DNA from 2 places in the Exiguobacterium sp. s128 genome. Region 2 is predicted to be linked to the other one. Evidence: a T-box and tRNA genes for the amino acid it is inferred to sense, from the RefSeq annotation. Region 2 holds a T-box; the other holds one or more tRNA genes.
What was found. A T-box is a leader RNA that pairs with one kind of tRNA and senses whether it is charged. The one in region 2 lies ahead of alaS (alanine--tRNA ligase), so its partner is inferred to be a tRNA-Ala.

Region 1 (6,101 bases), on a different contig from region 2:
AGACCCGTGATGCCGTAGAATGTGTTGCCGTCATAGAGTGGCGCATCCACGATCGGTGCTTTGTCCCATGCCCCTTTAAAGCCGACATACGGAACCGTCAACTCCGGGTTTTTGCTGTTTGCATCGACGAGACGGACGAATCCTTCGACGAAGTAGCCGTTTTCGAAGATCGTGTCGAGTGGTGCACCGTTCGCCCAATCAACCGTGTCTTTTAAGTCGACCGTGACGTTAACTTTCGTCGTACTCTTCGCATTGATCGCGACCGAGCTTGCTTTCTTCGAGCCGACCGTGAAGGAAATCGGGAACGTGCCTTTGTTGGCATCGACCGCATCCACTGTTCCTTTTTTGAAGATACCATTCGCCTCGAGCAGGTTCTGACCTTCAACTGCGAGATCCGATTGAACGGTACCGGCCAGTTTGTACGTTAACTTCTCATTGCTGTAGTTCTTCAAGTCTAACGTGAAGGTGAACTTGTCACCGACTTGTTTTAAGGCTGCTTTTCCTTCGCCCGACTTCGTTTCCGTCACGACGACCGGTGTTTTCATCGCCGCACGCAAGTCCATCAGACCCGCTCCTTCACGACGCGGCGAGTAATAATTGCCGGTTTTCGCTTCCGCATTGTACTTCCCTTTATCGAGTTGCGGACGTGATGTGTTCATCAAGATCGTCTTCGCGAGTTTGACACGTGTCGCACCGCTGACCTTAAAGTCCTTGTCGATCCGTTGCATGACAAGCGCCGTTCCACCGGCGACGTGTGGTGCCGCCATCGATGTCCCGCTCATGACGCCGTATTCGTTATCGTTGAGCGTCGAATAAATTTTTCCGCCTGGTGCCGTGATTTCCGGCTTGAAGTCAAGGTTCGGTGTGACACCCCATGACGTGAAGTCAGACATTTCGCCGGCAACCGGATTCGGACTGGAGACCGCTTTTCCGTCGAACGTCACCGTCAATGCTTTGCCGTCTTTTGCTTTCGCTTCGAGTTCGTTTCCGTCGGCAATGCTTAACGAGACGAGCGGAATCGTTGGTTTATTGAGCGCCATGCTGACGTAATCCCCGTGATCGACCCGACCGCGGACGATGACACCGGCTGCGCCTTGTTTCTCGGCTTCCGCCTGAATCATCCCGTAGTTGAAGCTGCCGTTCCGGACAACGAAGACGACTTTATCTTTGACGTCTTTATCCGCATAATTCGTTTCACTGCCATCACCGACATAGACGACATCCATCTTCTCTTTATCGAAGACCGCAATCGGATTCGGTGAATCTTGTTTTTGATAGGCGAGGTAACCGGCGTCCTGCCCGTCGACCGTCAACGCCATTCCTTCGAGTGTCAGCTGTGTGTTCTCGACCGATGCGACTTGTAGTGACTCACTGATCAAGCCCGGTGAACCGACGACACCGACGTCCGGATTCGACGCGTAGGGGTTTCCGGCGCCACTTCCGGCAAATGCCGAGTTTCCGGCTGAAATCGCACATAAAATGCCGTTGTTCATCGCATTAACGATTGCTTTTTGTTCCGGATCATCTTTTTGGACGAATGATGCCGTTGAACCGAGACTCATGTTGATGACGTCTGCTCCAAGCGCAATCGCATCATCAATCGCTTTGATGTAGATGTCACTGAATGTCGACGGCATCCCCGGGTCGTTTCCGAATACTTTCATCGCAAGAAGTTGTGTCTCAGGTGCAACCCCTTTGATGCCACCGTTCGCTTCATCGCCATTGGCACCCACTGTACCGGCAACGTGCATCCCGTGCATCGAAGCGCCCGGCCCGAGATCACGGATTTCGCTGTCGTGATCCGCATAGTTATAGCCATACGGTACTTTTTCCGTGAAGTAGTTTCCTTTTAGGCCTTTTGACGATTTAAAGCCTTCGACTTTTGATGATGTCAAATCGACTTTTGTCTCCGGACTGAGGACCATGTCCTTGTGCGTCGGATCGATTCCCGTATCGATGACGGCGACGATCGTCCCTTCCCCTTTATACCCGTAGTCCTGCCACGTCTGCTTCGCATTGACCATGTCTTTGCTATGTAACATGTTTGGCGTCGCGCCCTTTTCGACTTCCGGACGCGCATATTCGTGTGCGATATGTACATTTTTGATGCCGCTTAATTTCTTCAGTTCCTTGATTTCACCATATTTGACTTCCCCGCTGAACCCGTTCAAGACGGTCGTGAAGCTTTCCTTATAGGCAACCGCGATGTCTTTTTGAGCAATCGCTGCTTTGACTTCCTTCTGTTTGTTGACGATTTGATTCTTGAGAATGATTTTTTCCGTATTGCTTAACGCGCTGTAGCGTTTATTCTGGGCTTGTGCGTGCTCGATTGCTGCTTTTTGATCGAGTTCGACGACGATCCGGACTTTTTCATTTTGGCTGTATGACTTTTCCTGACCCGTTTTCTTGAGTGAGAGCGCTTGTGGTTTTTGTACATCCACTTTTTGTGATGACACATGTCCCTCAGCATGAACTAGGCTGGAAGATGTCATGAGGGCTGCTGCCACCAGTGCAATCTTCTTCTTCATTCTTTTTTCCCCTTTTCCGAAAGATGTAATGTGACCGAAAATCATTCCAAACTAAAATTCTGTATTTTCAGTTTAATTAATTTTCTCTTAATATACAATTTAAATTTGGTGCTTTTTAAAAGTATTTGTTTGTTTATGTCACCTGAAAATCAAATAACTCCTATATTTACCTTTTTTCATAAAAGGAATCATGATAAGGAAACACAAAAAAACCCTTGGTTTCCCAAGGGTTTGATCGATAAAACGGAATGGAGACTATCGGGCTCGAACCGACGACCTTTTGGCTGCCAGCCAAACGCTCTCCCAGCTGAGCTAAGCCCCCGTGTGTTTCTATTAAGAGTATAACCAGTCCTGTACATTTTTTCAATATAAAATTAGACCGCTTACAAAAAAACTCTCCTTGTCGCCTGGACAAAGAGAGTTTCACTACTTATTTATTTAAGTCACGCATCAAATCCGCCTGTCGCTCCAGTTCTGCCTGTTGCTCCAAGATCAGGACTTTTTTATACGTCCGCGCTGAAATCAGGATGCTGATTTCATATAAGACGAACAACGGGACAGAGATCATTAAATGCGAGGTGACGTCCGGTGGTGAAATCAACGCCGCGACGACAAATAATGCAAAGTAGGCATACTTCCGATTCTTCCGCATGAAGAACGGTGTCACCAGTCCGAGACGTGTCAAAAACATCGTCACGACGGGGAGTTGAAACAAGACACCAAACGGAATCGTCAATCGAATCAGGAAACTGAAATAGTTCTCGACGCCGATGACTTGTTCGATGCCAAGCTCTTGTCCGAGCTCCGTCGATACTTCAAGTAAAAACGGTAACAGCCAAAAGTAAGAAAACGAGATGCCGGCTAAAAATAAGAAGAACGTTACCGGAATATAGGTCAACGTCGCTTTTTGTTCTTGGTCATGCAAGCCGGGACGGATGAATGCCCAAAGCTGATACATCCAAAACGGTGACGCCAAGACGATTGCGATGATGAACGCAAGATTCAGATACAACATCAGTGGATCCGCCACGTTAAAGGCATTCAGCCCGATTCCAAGTTCTTTTAAGTCAGCCTGCAAAAATCGGACAAGCGGACGGACAAGCGGAAAGGCTGCGACGAACATGACCACCACGATGATGAGCGACCAGACGATCCGCTTGCGCAGTTCATCTAAATGCGTCGTCATACTCTGTTCTTGATCGATCGCCATGATTCACTCACTTCTCTTTCGTTTCGTCCTTTTTGTCTTTATCATCGTCCATGATGCCATGTGTTGCGCTCTTGAACTCTTTTAATGTCTGACCGGCGGCGCGGCCGAGCTCCGGTAATTTCTTCGGTCCGAAGATGATCAAGGCGACGACACCGATCAAGGCGATACTCCCTGGTCCCATAAATCCGACTGTTAACGGAATAAGGTTTTCCATTATGATTTCACTCCTTCAGCTGATTGCGAATAATGCTTCATGAAATAAACAAGCGACTGCAACTCGATCGACAAATCGATGTGATGGACCCGAACGTGAGCCGGTACGTTCAACCGGGCCGGTGTAAAGTTCAGAATGCCGGTCACACCATACTCAACTAACTCGTCCGCTACTGACTGCGCGAACTGCGACGGTACCGTCAAGATGGCAACATCAACCTTGTTCGCTTCGATTTGTTCTTTCATATCAGACACGTGATAAATCGGAACGTCTTGTGTCGTCGTTCCGACCTTCTCCTCATCGGCGTCAAACGCGATGACGATACGAGTACTATTATTCTTTAAAAAGTTATAATTTGCAAACGCTGTTCCGAGATGTCCGACCCCAACGAGGGCGACATTCGTGACTTCGTCTTGGTTTAATGTTTTTCGGAAAAATGTCAGTAAATGTTGGACATTGTAACCGTATCCTTTTTTCCCTAACGCCCCAAAGTAGGAAAAGTCACGACGGATCGTCGCCGAGTCGACTTTGACTGCTTCACTGAGCTCTGCTGACGAGACGCGCAGCTTGCCGGAGTTATAAAGACTCTGGATAAAACGATAATATAACGGCAGCCGTTTTGCCGTTGCTTGTGGTATTTTTGTGTCTGGCCCATTCATACTGCAGTTCCCCCTTCGGCCACGTTCTGACGTGGCACCCAAATCAATGCAAAGAATTCTACTCTTCTTGATTGTAAACCACTTCACATAGAGTAACAAATATTATATTCGGCAGGATTTTTCGTGATAGACTAAAGGGTGGAAGGATGGATGGATATGATTCTCTTACAAGTAAACCAACTCTCAAAATCATTCGGCGTGGAGCCGATTTTAGAAAATATTAAACTCGAAGTACAGGAACGGGACCGGATTGCACTCGTCGGTCGAAATGGTGCCGGAAAATCGACACTTTTAAAAATCATCGCCGGAGAACTGTCACATGATTCCGGGGAAATCATGAAGAGTAAGGAAGTCCGGATCGGTTACCTCGCTCAGGACAGTGGACTCGAATCCAACGAATCGATCTGGAACGAGATGCTGACCGTCTTCGAACACCTTCAGGATCAAGAACGTGCATTACGCCGGATGGAAATCGAGATGGGGATGGAGCACATATTAAATGATCCCGTCGCCTATGACCGTCTGCTCAAGACGTACGATCAAGCACAACATGACTTCTCGGAAGCCGGCGGCTATCAGTTCGAAGCCAACATCCGCTCCGTCTTACACGGGATGCGCTTTTATCCGGACGATTATTCCCGCCGGATTCAGACGCTTTCCGGTGGACAGCGGACCCGGCTCGCTTTGGCGAAGATGTTGCTGCAGGCACCGGAACTGTTGATTCTTGATGAGCCCACGAATCACCTCGACATCGATACACTGTCTTGGCTCGAAAGTTACTTATCCGGTTACCGTGGCGCTGTCTTGATCGTGTCCCATGACCGGTACTTCCTCGACCAAGTCGTCAACGTCGTCTATGAGTTGTCACGTAACGTGTCCCGGAAGTTTACCGGCAACTATACAAAATATCTCGAGCAAAAAGCAGCCTTGTACGAACAGGAAATGAAGCAGTTCGAACAGCAACAAGAAGAACTTGCGAAGATGCAAGACTTCATCCAACGTAACATCGCCCGGGCGACGACGACGAAACGGGCGCAAAGTGTCCGCAAACGTCTCGAAAAAGTCGACCGGATCGACCGACCGGATGGTGATGAACGCAGTACCGTCCTGTCATTCCCGATTGAAAAACAAAGCGGCAACGACGTCCTGCAAGTCAATCAACTCGCCGTCGGCTACGAAGAAGCCGTCTCGAAAAATATCACCTTCCGTCTCCAACGTGCAGAGTCTCTGGCACTCGTCGGTCCAAACGGAATCGGCAAGTCGACGTTACTGAAAGTCCTTGTCGGTCGTCTGAAACCGCTGTTCGGTGACTATCGTTTCGGCACCGGCGTTTCAATCGGCTACTACGATCAGGAGCAGGCGGAACTGAACGACCGCAACCGGGTCATCGATGAGATTTGGAACGAGTGGCCGTTGATGCGCGAGCAGGAAGTCCGGTCCGTGCTTGGTCAATTCTTGTTCAGCGGAGACGATGTCTTTAAGCTCGTCCA
Region 2 (11,746 bases):
GAAGCGTCAACGATCGACTTTGAAATCAATGGAGCGGAAGGATTGGCGCAAGTCATCAACCTGTATTTCCCCCATGTCGAGATTGAACCGTTTTTGATCATGCTCGATATGCGGGGAATTGCCGTCTCGAGCGGAAGTGCCTGTACGGCAGGATCGATTGAACCGTCCCATGTCCTTTCAGCGATGTACGGTGAAAATCCGCGGACGAAACAGTCTGTTCGGATCAGCTTCGGATTAGGGAATGATTTAGCACAAGTCGAACTACTCGCACAAGGACTGATAGATATCGTAAAATCGTTTCAGAACAACTAAGAGGTGAAGAAAATGAACACACGCGCAAAAGCACCGAGCGAAACAACGGTCGTCGTCGGAATGTCCGGCGGTGTCGATTCTTCGGTCACGGCTTATTTATTAAAACAACAAGGGTACAACGTCATCGGAATCTTCATGAAGAACTGGGACGATACAGATGAAAACGGATTTTGTACGGCGACAGAAGATTATGAAGATGTCATCGCTGTTGCGAACCAAATCGGGATTCCGTATTATGCGGTCAATTTCGAAAAAGAGTACTGGGATAAAGTCTTTACGTATTTCCTAGACGAATACAAACTCGGACGGACGCCAAACCCGGACGTCATGTGTAACAAAGAAATCAAGTTCAAGGCGTTCCTTGATCACGCGATGCGTCTTGGCGCTGATTTCGTTGCGACGGGACACTATGCCCGTGCCGTCTACGAAGATGGGGAACATAAAATGCTTCGTGGCGTCGATACGAACAAGGATCAAACGTATTTCTTGAACCAACTGTCACAAGATCAAATTGCAAAAGCGATGTTCCCGATCGGACATATGGAAAAATCAGAAGTCCGGAAAATTGCGGAAGAAGCGAACCTCGCGACAGCGAAGAAAAAAGATTCGACCGGTATCTGCTTCATCGGGGAACGAAACTTCAAACAATTCCTCAGTCAGTATTTACCGGCCCAACCGGGTGAAATGCGGACGCTGGACGGGAAATCGATGGGACGTCACGATGGTCTGATGTATTATACGATGGGACAACGGCATGGTCTTGGCATCGGTGGAGATGGTGAACCGTGGTTCGTCGTCGGAAAAAACCTGGCGGACAACATCTTATTCGTCGAACAAGGTTTCCACAATGAATTGTTGTATTCAGAAGGTTTGTATGCATCTGACATCAGTTGGACGGCATCGATGCCGGCTGGAACAGAATTCCGATGTACGGCGAAATTCCGTTATCGTCAGACGGATACGGCAGTCACGGTACGTGTGCTTGAAAACGGTCGTCTTGACGTCGCATTTGACGAGCGTCAACGTGCGATCACACCTGGACAAGCGGTCGTCTTTTATGATGGTGACATCTGTCTGGGTGGTGCGACGATCGATGAAGCATACAAAGCAGGGGAACGCTTAGCATATCTTGCCTAAAGGAGAGAACTATATGAACTATAATGAAGTAGGTTTTAGACATCTGGAGTCCGGTAACTATGAATTGGCTGCCCAGGCCTTTAACGATGCAATCGAAGCACAACCAAACGATCCGACGGCCTATGTCAATCTGGGCACATTACTCCAATCGATGGATGATGCAGACCGCGCTCTTCGGTTTTATGAAAAGGCATTGACGATCGATTCGACGTTTGCCAGTGCCCATTATGCAAAAGGGGCCTTGTTTTTCGCGGCAGATCAACTCGTCGAAGCGGAAGAATCGTTACGACTTGCGTTATTGCATGGACTAGACGATGCCGATTTACACTTCATGCTCGGACTGACGTACCAAAAGTTAGGTGATCCGATTCGAGGAATTCCCCGTCTGAAACAGGCAACGGAATTGAACGGCGTTGATGTCGAAATCGCCTTCCAGTACGGATTGGCGCTCGCCCAAAACGAACAGATCGAAGAAGCAGCAGAAATCTTCGAGCAGGTGCTATTGCTGGAAGAGACGCATACGGATGCACGTTACAATTATGCGATTGCACTCGCCTTCTTAGGAGAGCAAGAAGCGTGTTATACCGAACTTGAAACCGTCCTTGCGTATCAACCGAATCATACGTTGGCACAAGATGCGAAAACGAAGATGGATGCGTTATTAAAATAAGAAAACTCGCCGTTCCCGATGATAATCGGAAAAACGGCGAGTTTTTTTAGTGCCCGACTTCTCGGATGACACGTAACGAAGGGCCAGAAAAATTTTCGTACGCTTCGTCCATGTTTTTGGTGTACAATTCGATGACGTTCTGTTCGGTATCTTTGAAATAAGCAGAATACTCTTTGTCGTTTGAGGTTTCTTGTTCGTCCCACTCGCGAATCTTGACGGCAATCGAAGCTGTACGTAAAAATTCGAGTGCCTCGTCAAATTTGTCTTTTTCGACATAAAAGGCGCAGTGGACATGCATGCCCCCTTCATCATATAGACTGTCCCATTCCGTGACGGGAAGTCGTTTGACTGTCCGCTCTTCCATCGTGAAGTCACGTTTGAGCCAAAGACCAAGGCGGGTGTTCCCACCGATGTAGAGCCAAGTCGCCCAGACACCGTCAGTTTTGGCTTGCTCCTGACTGGGTTCAGCATCCTCTGGCGCCCACTGTTCGACGATTGGAATCCCAAGTGTTTTATTCCAAAAGGCGACAGCACGTTCCATATCCTCAACTTCTAATACTAATTCACATAATCCGGCAATCGGCAAACGTCCCATTATCCGTTCCTCCTATCAAAAATTAATTCAAGGTACGTTTCCCTCATTTAAAATCGACTAAACGAATGCTATGATAATGGCAGAGAACTGGAGTGAAGAAAGTAGGTGGAGCGATGGAGCACCCCCATCATGTAGTAGGTCGAGTCAAACGTGTGCTGTTTTCCTCCGAAGAAGAGGCCCATTCGATCGTTTTGATCACAATCAAAGAAAAAAACTTTGAATTAAAAGAAACAGAACTGGTCGTCACGGGAACAGGCGTCGGGATTGAACTGGGTGGAACGTATCAAGCGTTTGGACGGTTGATCGACCATCCCCGATTCGGCAAACAATTAAAAGCAGAGCTGATTCGCCGGTCGGTCCCGATGACGAAACACGCGGCAGTCCGTTTTTTGACAAATGGTTCGTTTACCGGCATTGGTCCGAAAACAGCGAAAAATATCGTCGACGCCTTAGGTGAGGACGCGATTGATGTCATCCTAAAAGACGGCAAGGCACTGGACCGGGTGCCGGGTCTCAAACAAAAACAGGCCGATGTGATTTTTAGCCGACTGGCCACGTTGTATGGGGTCGATCAATTGATGCTCTTTTTAGCCCCGTTTGACGTCACCCCAAAACTAGCGGCGAAGATTTATGCCGCTTACGAAGGAGACGCGATGGCACGAATTCGTGAAAATCCGTATTCCTTGATGTATGAAGTCAGTGGAATCGGGTTTAAGACAGCGGATCAGATTGCCTCGCATCTTGGTCTCGTCGGTTTACATCCGGAACGGGTCGCAGCTTCCATCATGCATATTCTAGAGCAAGAGGCAGCGGAAGGTCATGCCTTCGCGACGGTCGAATCCTTGTTGCAGCGGGCACCCCGTCTACTAGGGGAAGACCCGGGCGAACGGCTCGAACAAGCCATCGAATTATTATTGACGGAAGATAAGGTCAAACTCGAAGAGGGTTGTTTGTACTTACCGACGATTTTTTACGCCGAAGTCCGGGCCGCAAAGGAGTTGGCCCGCGTCATGGCGAATGGCTCGGAACAAGAAGTCGATGTCGCAACAATCTTGTCGGCGATTGGTCAACTGGAGGAACGTTTCGGAATGGAATATGCCGTCCAACAGCGCGAGGCGATCGAACTCGCGGTTAAAGCCCCGTTGATGGTGTTGACAGGTGGTCCGGGTACCGGAAAGACGACAGTCATCAAAGGAATCCTGCACGCGTTACAGGAGATTCATGACTGGCCACTTGAAAAAAGCCAGGTCAAATCAGGTGAGGTCTATCCGTATGTCCTCGTCGCGCCGACCGGACGAGCGGCGAAACGTCTGTCCGAGGCGACGGACGTTCCGGCGATGACGATCCACCGTCTCTTGAAATATGATGGAACGAACTTTCAATTAAACGAAGATCAACCGATCACAGGAAAGGTGTTGATCATCGATGAATCATCGATGATCGATATTTATCTGTTATCAAGTTTATTACGGGCTGTGCCAAACGGGATGAAGATTCTATTTGTCGGGGACCGCGATCAGTTACCATCGGTCGGACCTGGACAAGTCTTGGCGGATTTGATGGATACGGACGGGATTCCGGTCGTCCGGTTAAATGTCGTCCATCGGCAAGCCGAGGATTCGTCGATCCTTCGTCTGGCCCATGATTTAAAAAATCGGGTGACGTCAGCCGACCTGCTTGCCCCCTTATCGGATCGTCGTTTTTATTCGCTGGCGCCACAAGAGTCGTTACGCGGCATCGCGGCATTCGCAGAAAAAGCGCTTGCGAAAGGCTACTCGAAGTTCGATGTCCAAATTTTAGCGCCGACCTACCGGGGACAAGTCGGGATTGACGAACTGAACATCGTCCTCCAACAAGTCTATAATCCGGAAGCGCCAAAGAAACGGGAAGTCAAACAGGGGACACGGATTTACCGGAGCGGTGATAAGATTCTCCAGCTCGTCAATAATGCGGAAGAAAACGTCTATAACGGAGATATCGGCGAAATCGTCAATATCTTTTTTGCGAAAGAAAACGTCGATAAGGTCGATAAGATCATCGCTCGTTTTGATCAGACGGAAGTCGAATACAACCGGAGTGACTGGGATCAGTTCACACATGCCTATGCGATTACGATCCATAAAGCGCAAGGGTCGGAATTTCCAATCGTCTTGATGCCTGTTTTCTTCACAGGTGCCTTCAAACATTCTCGGAATCTGATTTATACGGCTGTGACCCGTGCGAAAGCGAGTTTATTGTTGTTTGGTGATCCACGCGCCTTTTACAAAGCGTCGCAGGAGGAAGAACCACGTCGACGGACCCGGCTGATTGAACGGCTGGGCGGGATGACAAAGACTTGACTGGATGCGTCAGATAGGTAATAATCACGGTAGATGAATGGACGCAAAACGTTGATGGAAGTTAAGTAAGACGAATTGTTCATGTACCAGAGAGAGATGGGATTGCTGCAACCATCTCCATGACGATTCGTCCGAAGCTCCTTCCGGAGTCGAGTGCAAACACTTGCGGGTAATCTCCGTTATTGGATTTTTCGAGGTGAAGAGAGGAACTGTCTTTACGAACGAGGGTGGTACCACGAGAGCGATGCTTTCGTCCCTTTTCAGGGATGAATGTATCGTTTTTTTGCGTTCAGGACAAACTAATCAATTCGGGGGTATTTTCGATGAAACCATTAAAACCATTGACAGGTGCACAAATCCGTCAGATGTATCTCGATTTTTTCCAATCAAAAGGACATGCAATCGAGCCAAGCGCGTCGCTCGTCCCGATTGAAGATCCAACATTACTTTGGATCAACTCAGGTGTCGCGACCTTAAAAAAATATTTTGATGGACGTGTCATTCCAGAGAATCCACGAATCGTCAATGCTCAAAAATCGATTCGGACGAATGATATCGAAAACGTCGGAAAAACAGCCCGTCACCATACGTTTTTCGAGATGCTCGGAAACTTTTCTGTCGGCGATTATTTCCGGGAAGATGCCATCAAATGGGGCTGGGAACTGTTGACGAGTGACGACTGGTACGGACTCGATCCGGAACGTCTTTCCGTGACGATTCATCCGGAAGACGATGCTGCTCGTCAGATTTGGCTCGAACTGGGTGTACCAGCTGAACGCATCATTCCGCTAGAAGATAACTTCTGGGAAATCGGAGAAGGTCCATCCGGTCCGAATACGGAGATTTTCTTTGACCGTGGACCGGCATTTGGCGACGATCCAAACGATTCCGAATTGTATCCGGGTGGCGAAAACGAACGGTACCTTGAAATTTGGAACATCGTCTTCAGTCAGTACAACCATGACGGACATGGCAACTATACAGAATTACCACGGAAAAACATCGATACAGGGATGGGACTCGAACGGATGGCAAGCGTCATGCAGGATGTGCCAACAAACTTCGATACGGACTTGTTCATGCCGATCATCCACAAAACAGAAGCACTCAGTGGGAAAACGTATCGGGAAGATGCGAAACTCGATGTTGCGTTTAAAGTCATCGCCGACCACATCCGGACAGTAGCCTTCGCGATTGGAGATGGGGCATTGCCTTCAAATGAAGGACGTGGTTATGTCTTACGCCGTTTGCTGCGTCGTGCCGTCCGTTATGCGAAGATGCTTGGCATCGAACGTCCGTTCATGCATGAACTCGTTGATACGGTCGGGAGTGTCATGGTGGACTTCTATCCACAAGTACCGGAGAAAGCAGACTTCATCAAACGTGTCATCAAAAACGAAGAAGAGCGGTTCCATGAGACGTTACATGATGGTCTGGCCATCTTGAATACAGTGGCACAAACGGCTAAAAGTAATGGCGAACATACAATCAGTGGCGAAGATGCATTCCGTCTGTATGATACGTATGGTTTCCCGCTCGAGCTGACGGTCGAATACGCAGAAGATCACCAGATGTCGGTAGATGAAGAAGGTTTCAAACGGGCGATGGATGAACAACGGAAGCGTGCCCGTGCTGCCCGTGAAGATGGTGGTTCGATGCAGCAACAATCGGAAGTCCTCGCGACGTTAACCGTTCCGAGCCAATTCATTGGTTATACGGACCTTGAGACGGATGCGAAAATCATTGCGTTGCTGCATGATGGAGAGCGAGTGACAGAAGTCGCTGCAGGAGAAGAAGCACAACTCTTATTAGATATCACACCGTTTTATGCGGAGAGTGGTGGAGAAGTCGCGGATACAGGAACCATCGTCGGTGCAGACTTTGTACTGGATGTCAAAGATGTTCAAAAAGCACCAAATGGACAAAACTTGCATACGGTCGTCGTCCGGACGGGGATTGCGTTGGCTGATGCGACGGTCCGGGCAACGGTCGAAGCCTCATCACGTCAAGCAATCACAAAAAACCACACAGCGACACACTTGTTGCATAAAGCCTTGAAGGATACGCTTGGTACACATGTTAATCAAGCGGGTTCGCTTGTATCAGCGGAACGTCTTCGTTTTGATTTCTCGCATTTTGGTGCAGTGACGGCAGAAGAATTAACGACGATCGAACAAGATGTCAACCAAGCCATCTGGGCATCACTCGCTGTTGAAATCGAAGAGATGAATATTGCTGATGCCAAAGCAAAAGGTGCAATGGCGTTGTTTGGCGAAAAATATGGTGAAACAGTCCGTGTCGTTTCGGCGGGAACGTATTCGATCGAATTATGTGGTGGAATTCATGTCAAGAATACAGCAGAAATTGGTCTGTTCAAGATTGTTTCTGAGTCCGGTATCGGTGCTGGGACACGACGGATCGAAGCGGTCACAGGTGCAGGTGCGTATCACGTCATGAACGGTCACTTGCAGACACTCGAGCAGGCGGCACGTGTGTTGAAAACGAAAACAGCGGAAGTGCCAGGACGGATCGAAGCGCTCCAACTCCAACTTCGTGAAACGGAACGCACAAACGAATCATTACAAGCGAAGTTGTCGAACATCGAAGCGGCGTCACTCAAAGACGATGTTGAACAAATCAATGGCGTCCAAGTCCTTGCTAAACAAGTCGACGTCCAAGACATGGACGCTCTCCGTGGCATGATGGACGAACTAAAAGGTAGCCTTGGTTCAGCAATCATCGTTCTTGGAAGTGCCCAAGGCGATAAGGTCAATCTCGTTGCGAGTGTCTCAAAAGACTTGATCGATCAGGGATATCACGCAGGTAAACTGATCAAGGAAGTCGCAACACGTTGCGGCGGTGGCGGTGGCGGCCGTCCGGATATGGCACAGGCGGGCGGAAAAGATCCTGCAAAATTGAACGAAGCGCTTGCGTTTACTTCACATTACGTGCAATCACTGGCATAATAGAGAAGTAGTGTAAATGAAAGAGGTGATTAACGTGAGTCAGATGGATCAAACGATGAAATTTAATTTCCCAGAAGACGATAGTAAAGCAGCGACACGTGAAGTGTTGTTGACGGTCTATCATGCTTTAGAAGAAAAAGGCTATCATCCGATCAACCAGATCGTCGGATATCTTCTTTCCGGGGATCCTGCTTACATTCCTCGTCATAACGATGCACGTAATATGATCCGAAAGATTGAACGTGATGAACTACTAGAAGAACTCGTGAAATCTTATTTATCGGAGAGTGGAGACAAAAAATGAAGCGTGCGATCGGGCTTGATGTCGGTTCAAAGACGATTGGTGTTGCGGTAAGTGATTTGATGGGCTGGACGGCACAAGGTATCGAGACCATCAAATGGACGGAGCCGGACTATCCTGTCGCCTTTAAACGGCTCGAGGCAATTATTAAGGAGTACGGTGTCGAAATCATCGTCATCGGACATCCTAAAAACATGAATGGGTCGATTGGACCGCGAGCAGAGGCCAGTGAAGCGTTTGCGCGTGAAATCGAGGCGCATACTGGTCTTGCGAGCGTCCTCGTCGACGAAAGACTGACGACGATGCAGGCAGAACGTATGCTGATTGATGCAGATGTCAGTCGGAAAAAACGGAAACTCGTCATCGATAAGATGGCGGCAGTCATGATCCTGCAATCTTATTTGGATCGGGCAAATCGATAAGGAGGAAATGAGATGTCGGAAGAAAAACGGCAGTATCTCTTTCCTGATGAAGACGGTGGCGAACATCTTTTCGAAGAGTGGTACCGTTATGTCAGTGAACGAACCGGTAAAACGTATCTATTTCTTGAAATGATCGGTCACCCGGAAGAAGGTGCAGATGATTTAATCATCTGTGAAATCGACGAGTTTGGTGAAGGCGAAGACGACTTTGAGCTGAGCCTGATTGATGAAAACGATGAGCAGACTTGGGATGAACTCGAGACTGCATTAAAGGAGCGGATGAATGATGCAACAGAATGAACCAACACGGTACGTAATTCCTGATGGCGAAGGTAATGATTTTGAGTTTGCGGAACGTTTACGTTATGAAAGTCCACGTTCGAACAAAACATACATTTTCCTCGAACCAATCGGTGCGGATTATGATGAAGCAGAAGAAGTCGACATCTTTGTCTATGAACTAGACGAATATGGTGATGGAGATAACGATTTTAATCTTGTTCCGATCGCAGAAGACGATGCAGAAACATGGGATGAGATTGAAGAAGTATTCAATACATTAGAAGACGAGCTTGACTAAACCGACTCGTGCATAAGGTGATGTCGTGAGAGCAATGCTCTTTCGATGTCACCTTGTTTTAAGAGAAGAAGGAGGAACCAATGGAGAATGAATGGAAGAAAAATGCTGAAAAAGAACAGAAGCGCCGCCGGACATCGCGCCGGATTACGCTGATCATCCTTTCAGTGTTGTTCACGATTTTCTTAGTAGCAGGAGCAGCCATCTATATCTTTTTAAAGAGTTCACTTGAACCGGTCAACGAAGCAGCGACGAAGTCCGTCAAAGTCGAAATTCCGCTTGGCGCTGGAACAAGTACGATTTCAAGTCTTCTCAAAGAAAAGGATTTAATCGCTAACGAAACGATTTTCCGTTATTACGTCCGCTACAAGAATGAATCGTCATTCCAAGCAGGGACGTATACCTTGACACAAGCGATGACACCAGACGAAATCATCAATGAGTTGAAGACCGGAACAATCATGAAAGCAGCGGATGTCAAAGTAACGATTCCTGAAGGGATCACGATGGACCGACAAATTGCCATCATCGCAAAAGCGACGGGCTTTAAGGCAGATTCGATTCAAAAATCCTTGACGGATGAGGCGTATATCAAAAGTTTGATTGAAAAGTATCCGATGTTGACGGATGAAGTGACGAAAGAAGGGGTCCTCTACTCACTAGAAGGATACCTATTCCCAGCGACATATGAGTTCGACAAAGGAAAGAGTATCAATCAAATCGCAGAAACGATGTTAGACCAGATGGAAAAGATTTATGATGCGAATGCGGATGCGATCAAGAAATCGGGTATGACCTTCCATGAAGTGTTGAGTCTCGGATCAATGGTCGAGCGGGAAGCAGCGACGCCAGACGATCGTCGCGAGATTGCCGGTGTCTTCACGAATCGTCTCAACGACGGAATGAAACTCCAATCGGATCCAACGGTCTGGTACGGTACGGGAGAAAATACAGCACTGACGACGTTAAAAGATCTCGAAAACAATTCGAAATACAATACGTACAAATACGAAGGTATTCCGATTGGTCCGATTTCGACCGTCAGCGAAGATTCTATCCTCGCCGTCCTTAGTCCAAACCAGACAAAATATGTCTACTTCTTCGCACGACCACCAAGTGATAAAAATCCACGTGGTCAAATCCTCTACGAAGAAACATACGAGGAGCACCAACGAAATGTTGTCAAGTATAAACCTGAATGGGTTGAATACGAAGCAAGTAAAGAGCAGTGAACAAGGGGTTGATCGGGGACGGTATGTTCGTTCCCGGTCAACCTGTTTATGCGCAGAAGGAGTGAATTTTGAATGAATGATTTTACAGCGTATGTCGAAGGAATGATCCGGCAACGTGATCCGTTGTTGCAGGAAATGGAAACATACGCGAAAGAACACCATATTCCGATCATCGAACTGACCGGTTCAGAAGTGTTGTTATCGTTGCTGACGCTGCAGCAGCCAACACGCATTCTCGAACTCGGAACGGCGATCGGCTATAGTGCAATCCGGATGGCTCGTGCCTTACCGGACGCCCGCATCACGACGGTGGAACGAAATGCCAAACGATATGCCGAAGCGAAAATGTTCATTGAACGGTCGGATGTCGCAGATCGGATTGACATCGTTTTTGCCGATGCAGTAGAATTAGCCGAAACACTTGATCAGGAGTTTGATGCCGTATTCATCGATGCGGCCAAAGGACAGTATAAAAAATTCTTTAACGGTTATGGGCGACTAGTGCCAATAGGCGGAGTTTTATACACGGATAATCTGTTTTTGCATGGTGACGTACTCGAAACGGATCCAAAAACCTTTGACCGGAGAAGGCGGCGTCTGGTTCGTCTTGTCAAAGAGTTTACGGCATGGATGATGGAGCAAGATCAATATGATACGACGATTTTCCCACTCGGAGACGGTGTATCCGTCAGTCGGAAAGTGAAGTCGGAATGAATGATGGAGGTACGAATTCAATGCAAAAACCGGTTGTAATTGGTGTGGCTGGAGGAACAGGTTCAGGAAAGACGACGGTCGCACGTTCGCTTGTCGAAGCATTTCCAAGTGAATCCATCGTCATGATTGAGCAAGACGCTTACTATAAGGACCAAAGTGAGTTATCCATGGAAGAACGCTATCAAACGAACTATGATCATCCATTTGCCTTCGATAATGATTTGTTGATTGAACATATCAAGGAATTGCGCGAAAACCAGGCAGTCGAAAAACCGGTCTACGATTATGTCGCACATACACGAGCGGAAGAAACGATTACACTCGACCCGCGTGACGTCATCATCGTCGAAGGGATTTTAGCGCTTGAAGATGAACGTTTACGGGAATTGATGGATATTAAAGTTTTCGTCGACACGGATGCGGATGTTCGGATCCTCCGTCGTATGCAACGTGATATGAATGAGCGGGGCCGTTCGATCGA

Region 1: it encodes a tRNA-Ala, which carries the amino acid that the T-box ahead of alaS (alanine--tRNA ligase) is inferred to sense. The anticodon was not compared.

The regions. Positions count from the first base shown of each region.
Region 1 covers NZ_JACSMT010000006.1:57,718-63,818, forward strand. Annotated here, with positions in the region: gene KNQ13_RS04105 (S8 family serine peptidase) at 1-2,528, opposite strand, end outside; tRNA gene KNQ13_RS04110 (tRNA-Ala) at 2,778-2,850, opposite strand; gene tatC (twin-arginine translocase subunit TatC) at 2,959-3,738, opposite strand; gene KNQ13_RS04120 (twin-arginine translocase TatA/TatE family subunit) at 3,746-3,952, opposite strand; gene KNQ13_RS04125 (redox-sensing transcriptional repressor Rex) at 3,952-4,611, opposite strand; gene KNQ13_RS04130 (ABC-F family ATP-binding cassette domain-containing protein) at 4,768-6,101, shown strand, end outside.
Region 2 covers NZ_JACSMT010000001.1:62,226-73,971, reverse strand. Annotated here, with positions in the region: gene KNQ13_RS00395 (cysteine desulfurase family protein) at 1-312, shown strand, start outside; gene mnmA (tRNA 2-thiouridine(34) synthase MnmA) at 325-1,449, shown strand; gene KNQ13_RS00385 (tetratricopeptide repeat protein) at 1,463-2,119, shown strand; gene KNQ13_RS00380 (VOC family protein) at 2,166-2,714, opposite strand; gene recD2 (SF1B family DNA helicase RecD2) at 2,807-5,053, shown strand; T-box leader at 5,096-5,314, shown strand; gene alaS (alanine--tRNA ligase) at 5,377-8,019, shown strand; gene KNQ13_RS00365 (IreB family regulatory phosphoprotein) at 8,054-8,323, shown strand; gene ruvX (Holliday junction resolvase RuvX) at 8,320-8,742, shown strand; gene KNQ13_RS00355 (DUF1292 domain-containing protein) at 8,755-9,042, shown strand; gene KNQ13_RS00350 (DUF1292 domain-containing protein) at 9,026-9,322, shown strand; gene mltG (endolytic transglycosylase MltG) at 9,403-10,551, shown strand; gene KNQ13_RS00340 (O-methyltransferase) at 10,624-11,265, shown strand; gene udk (uridine kinase) at 11,286-11,746, shown strand, end outside.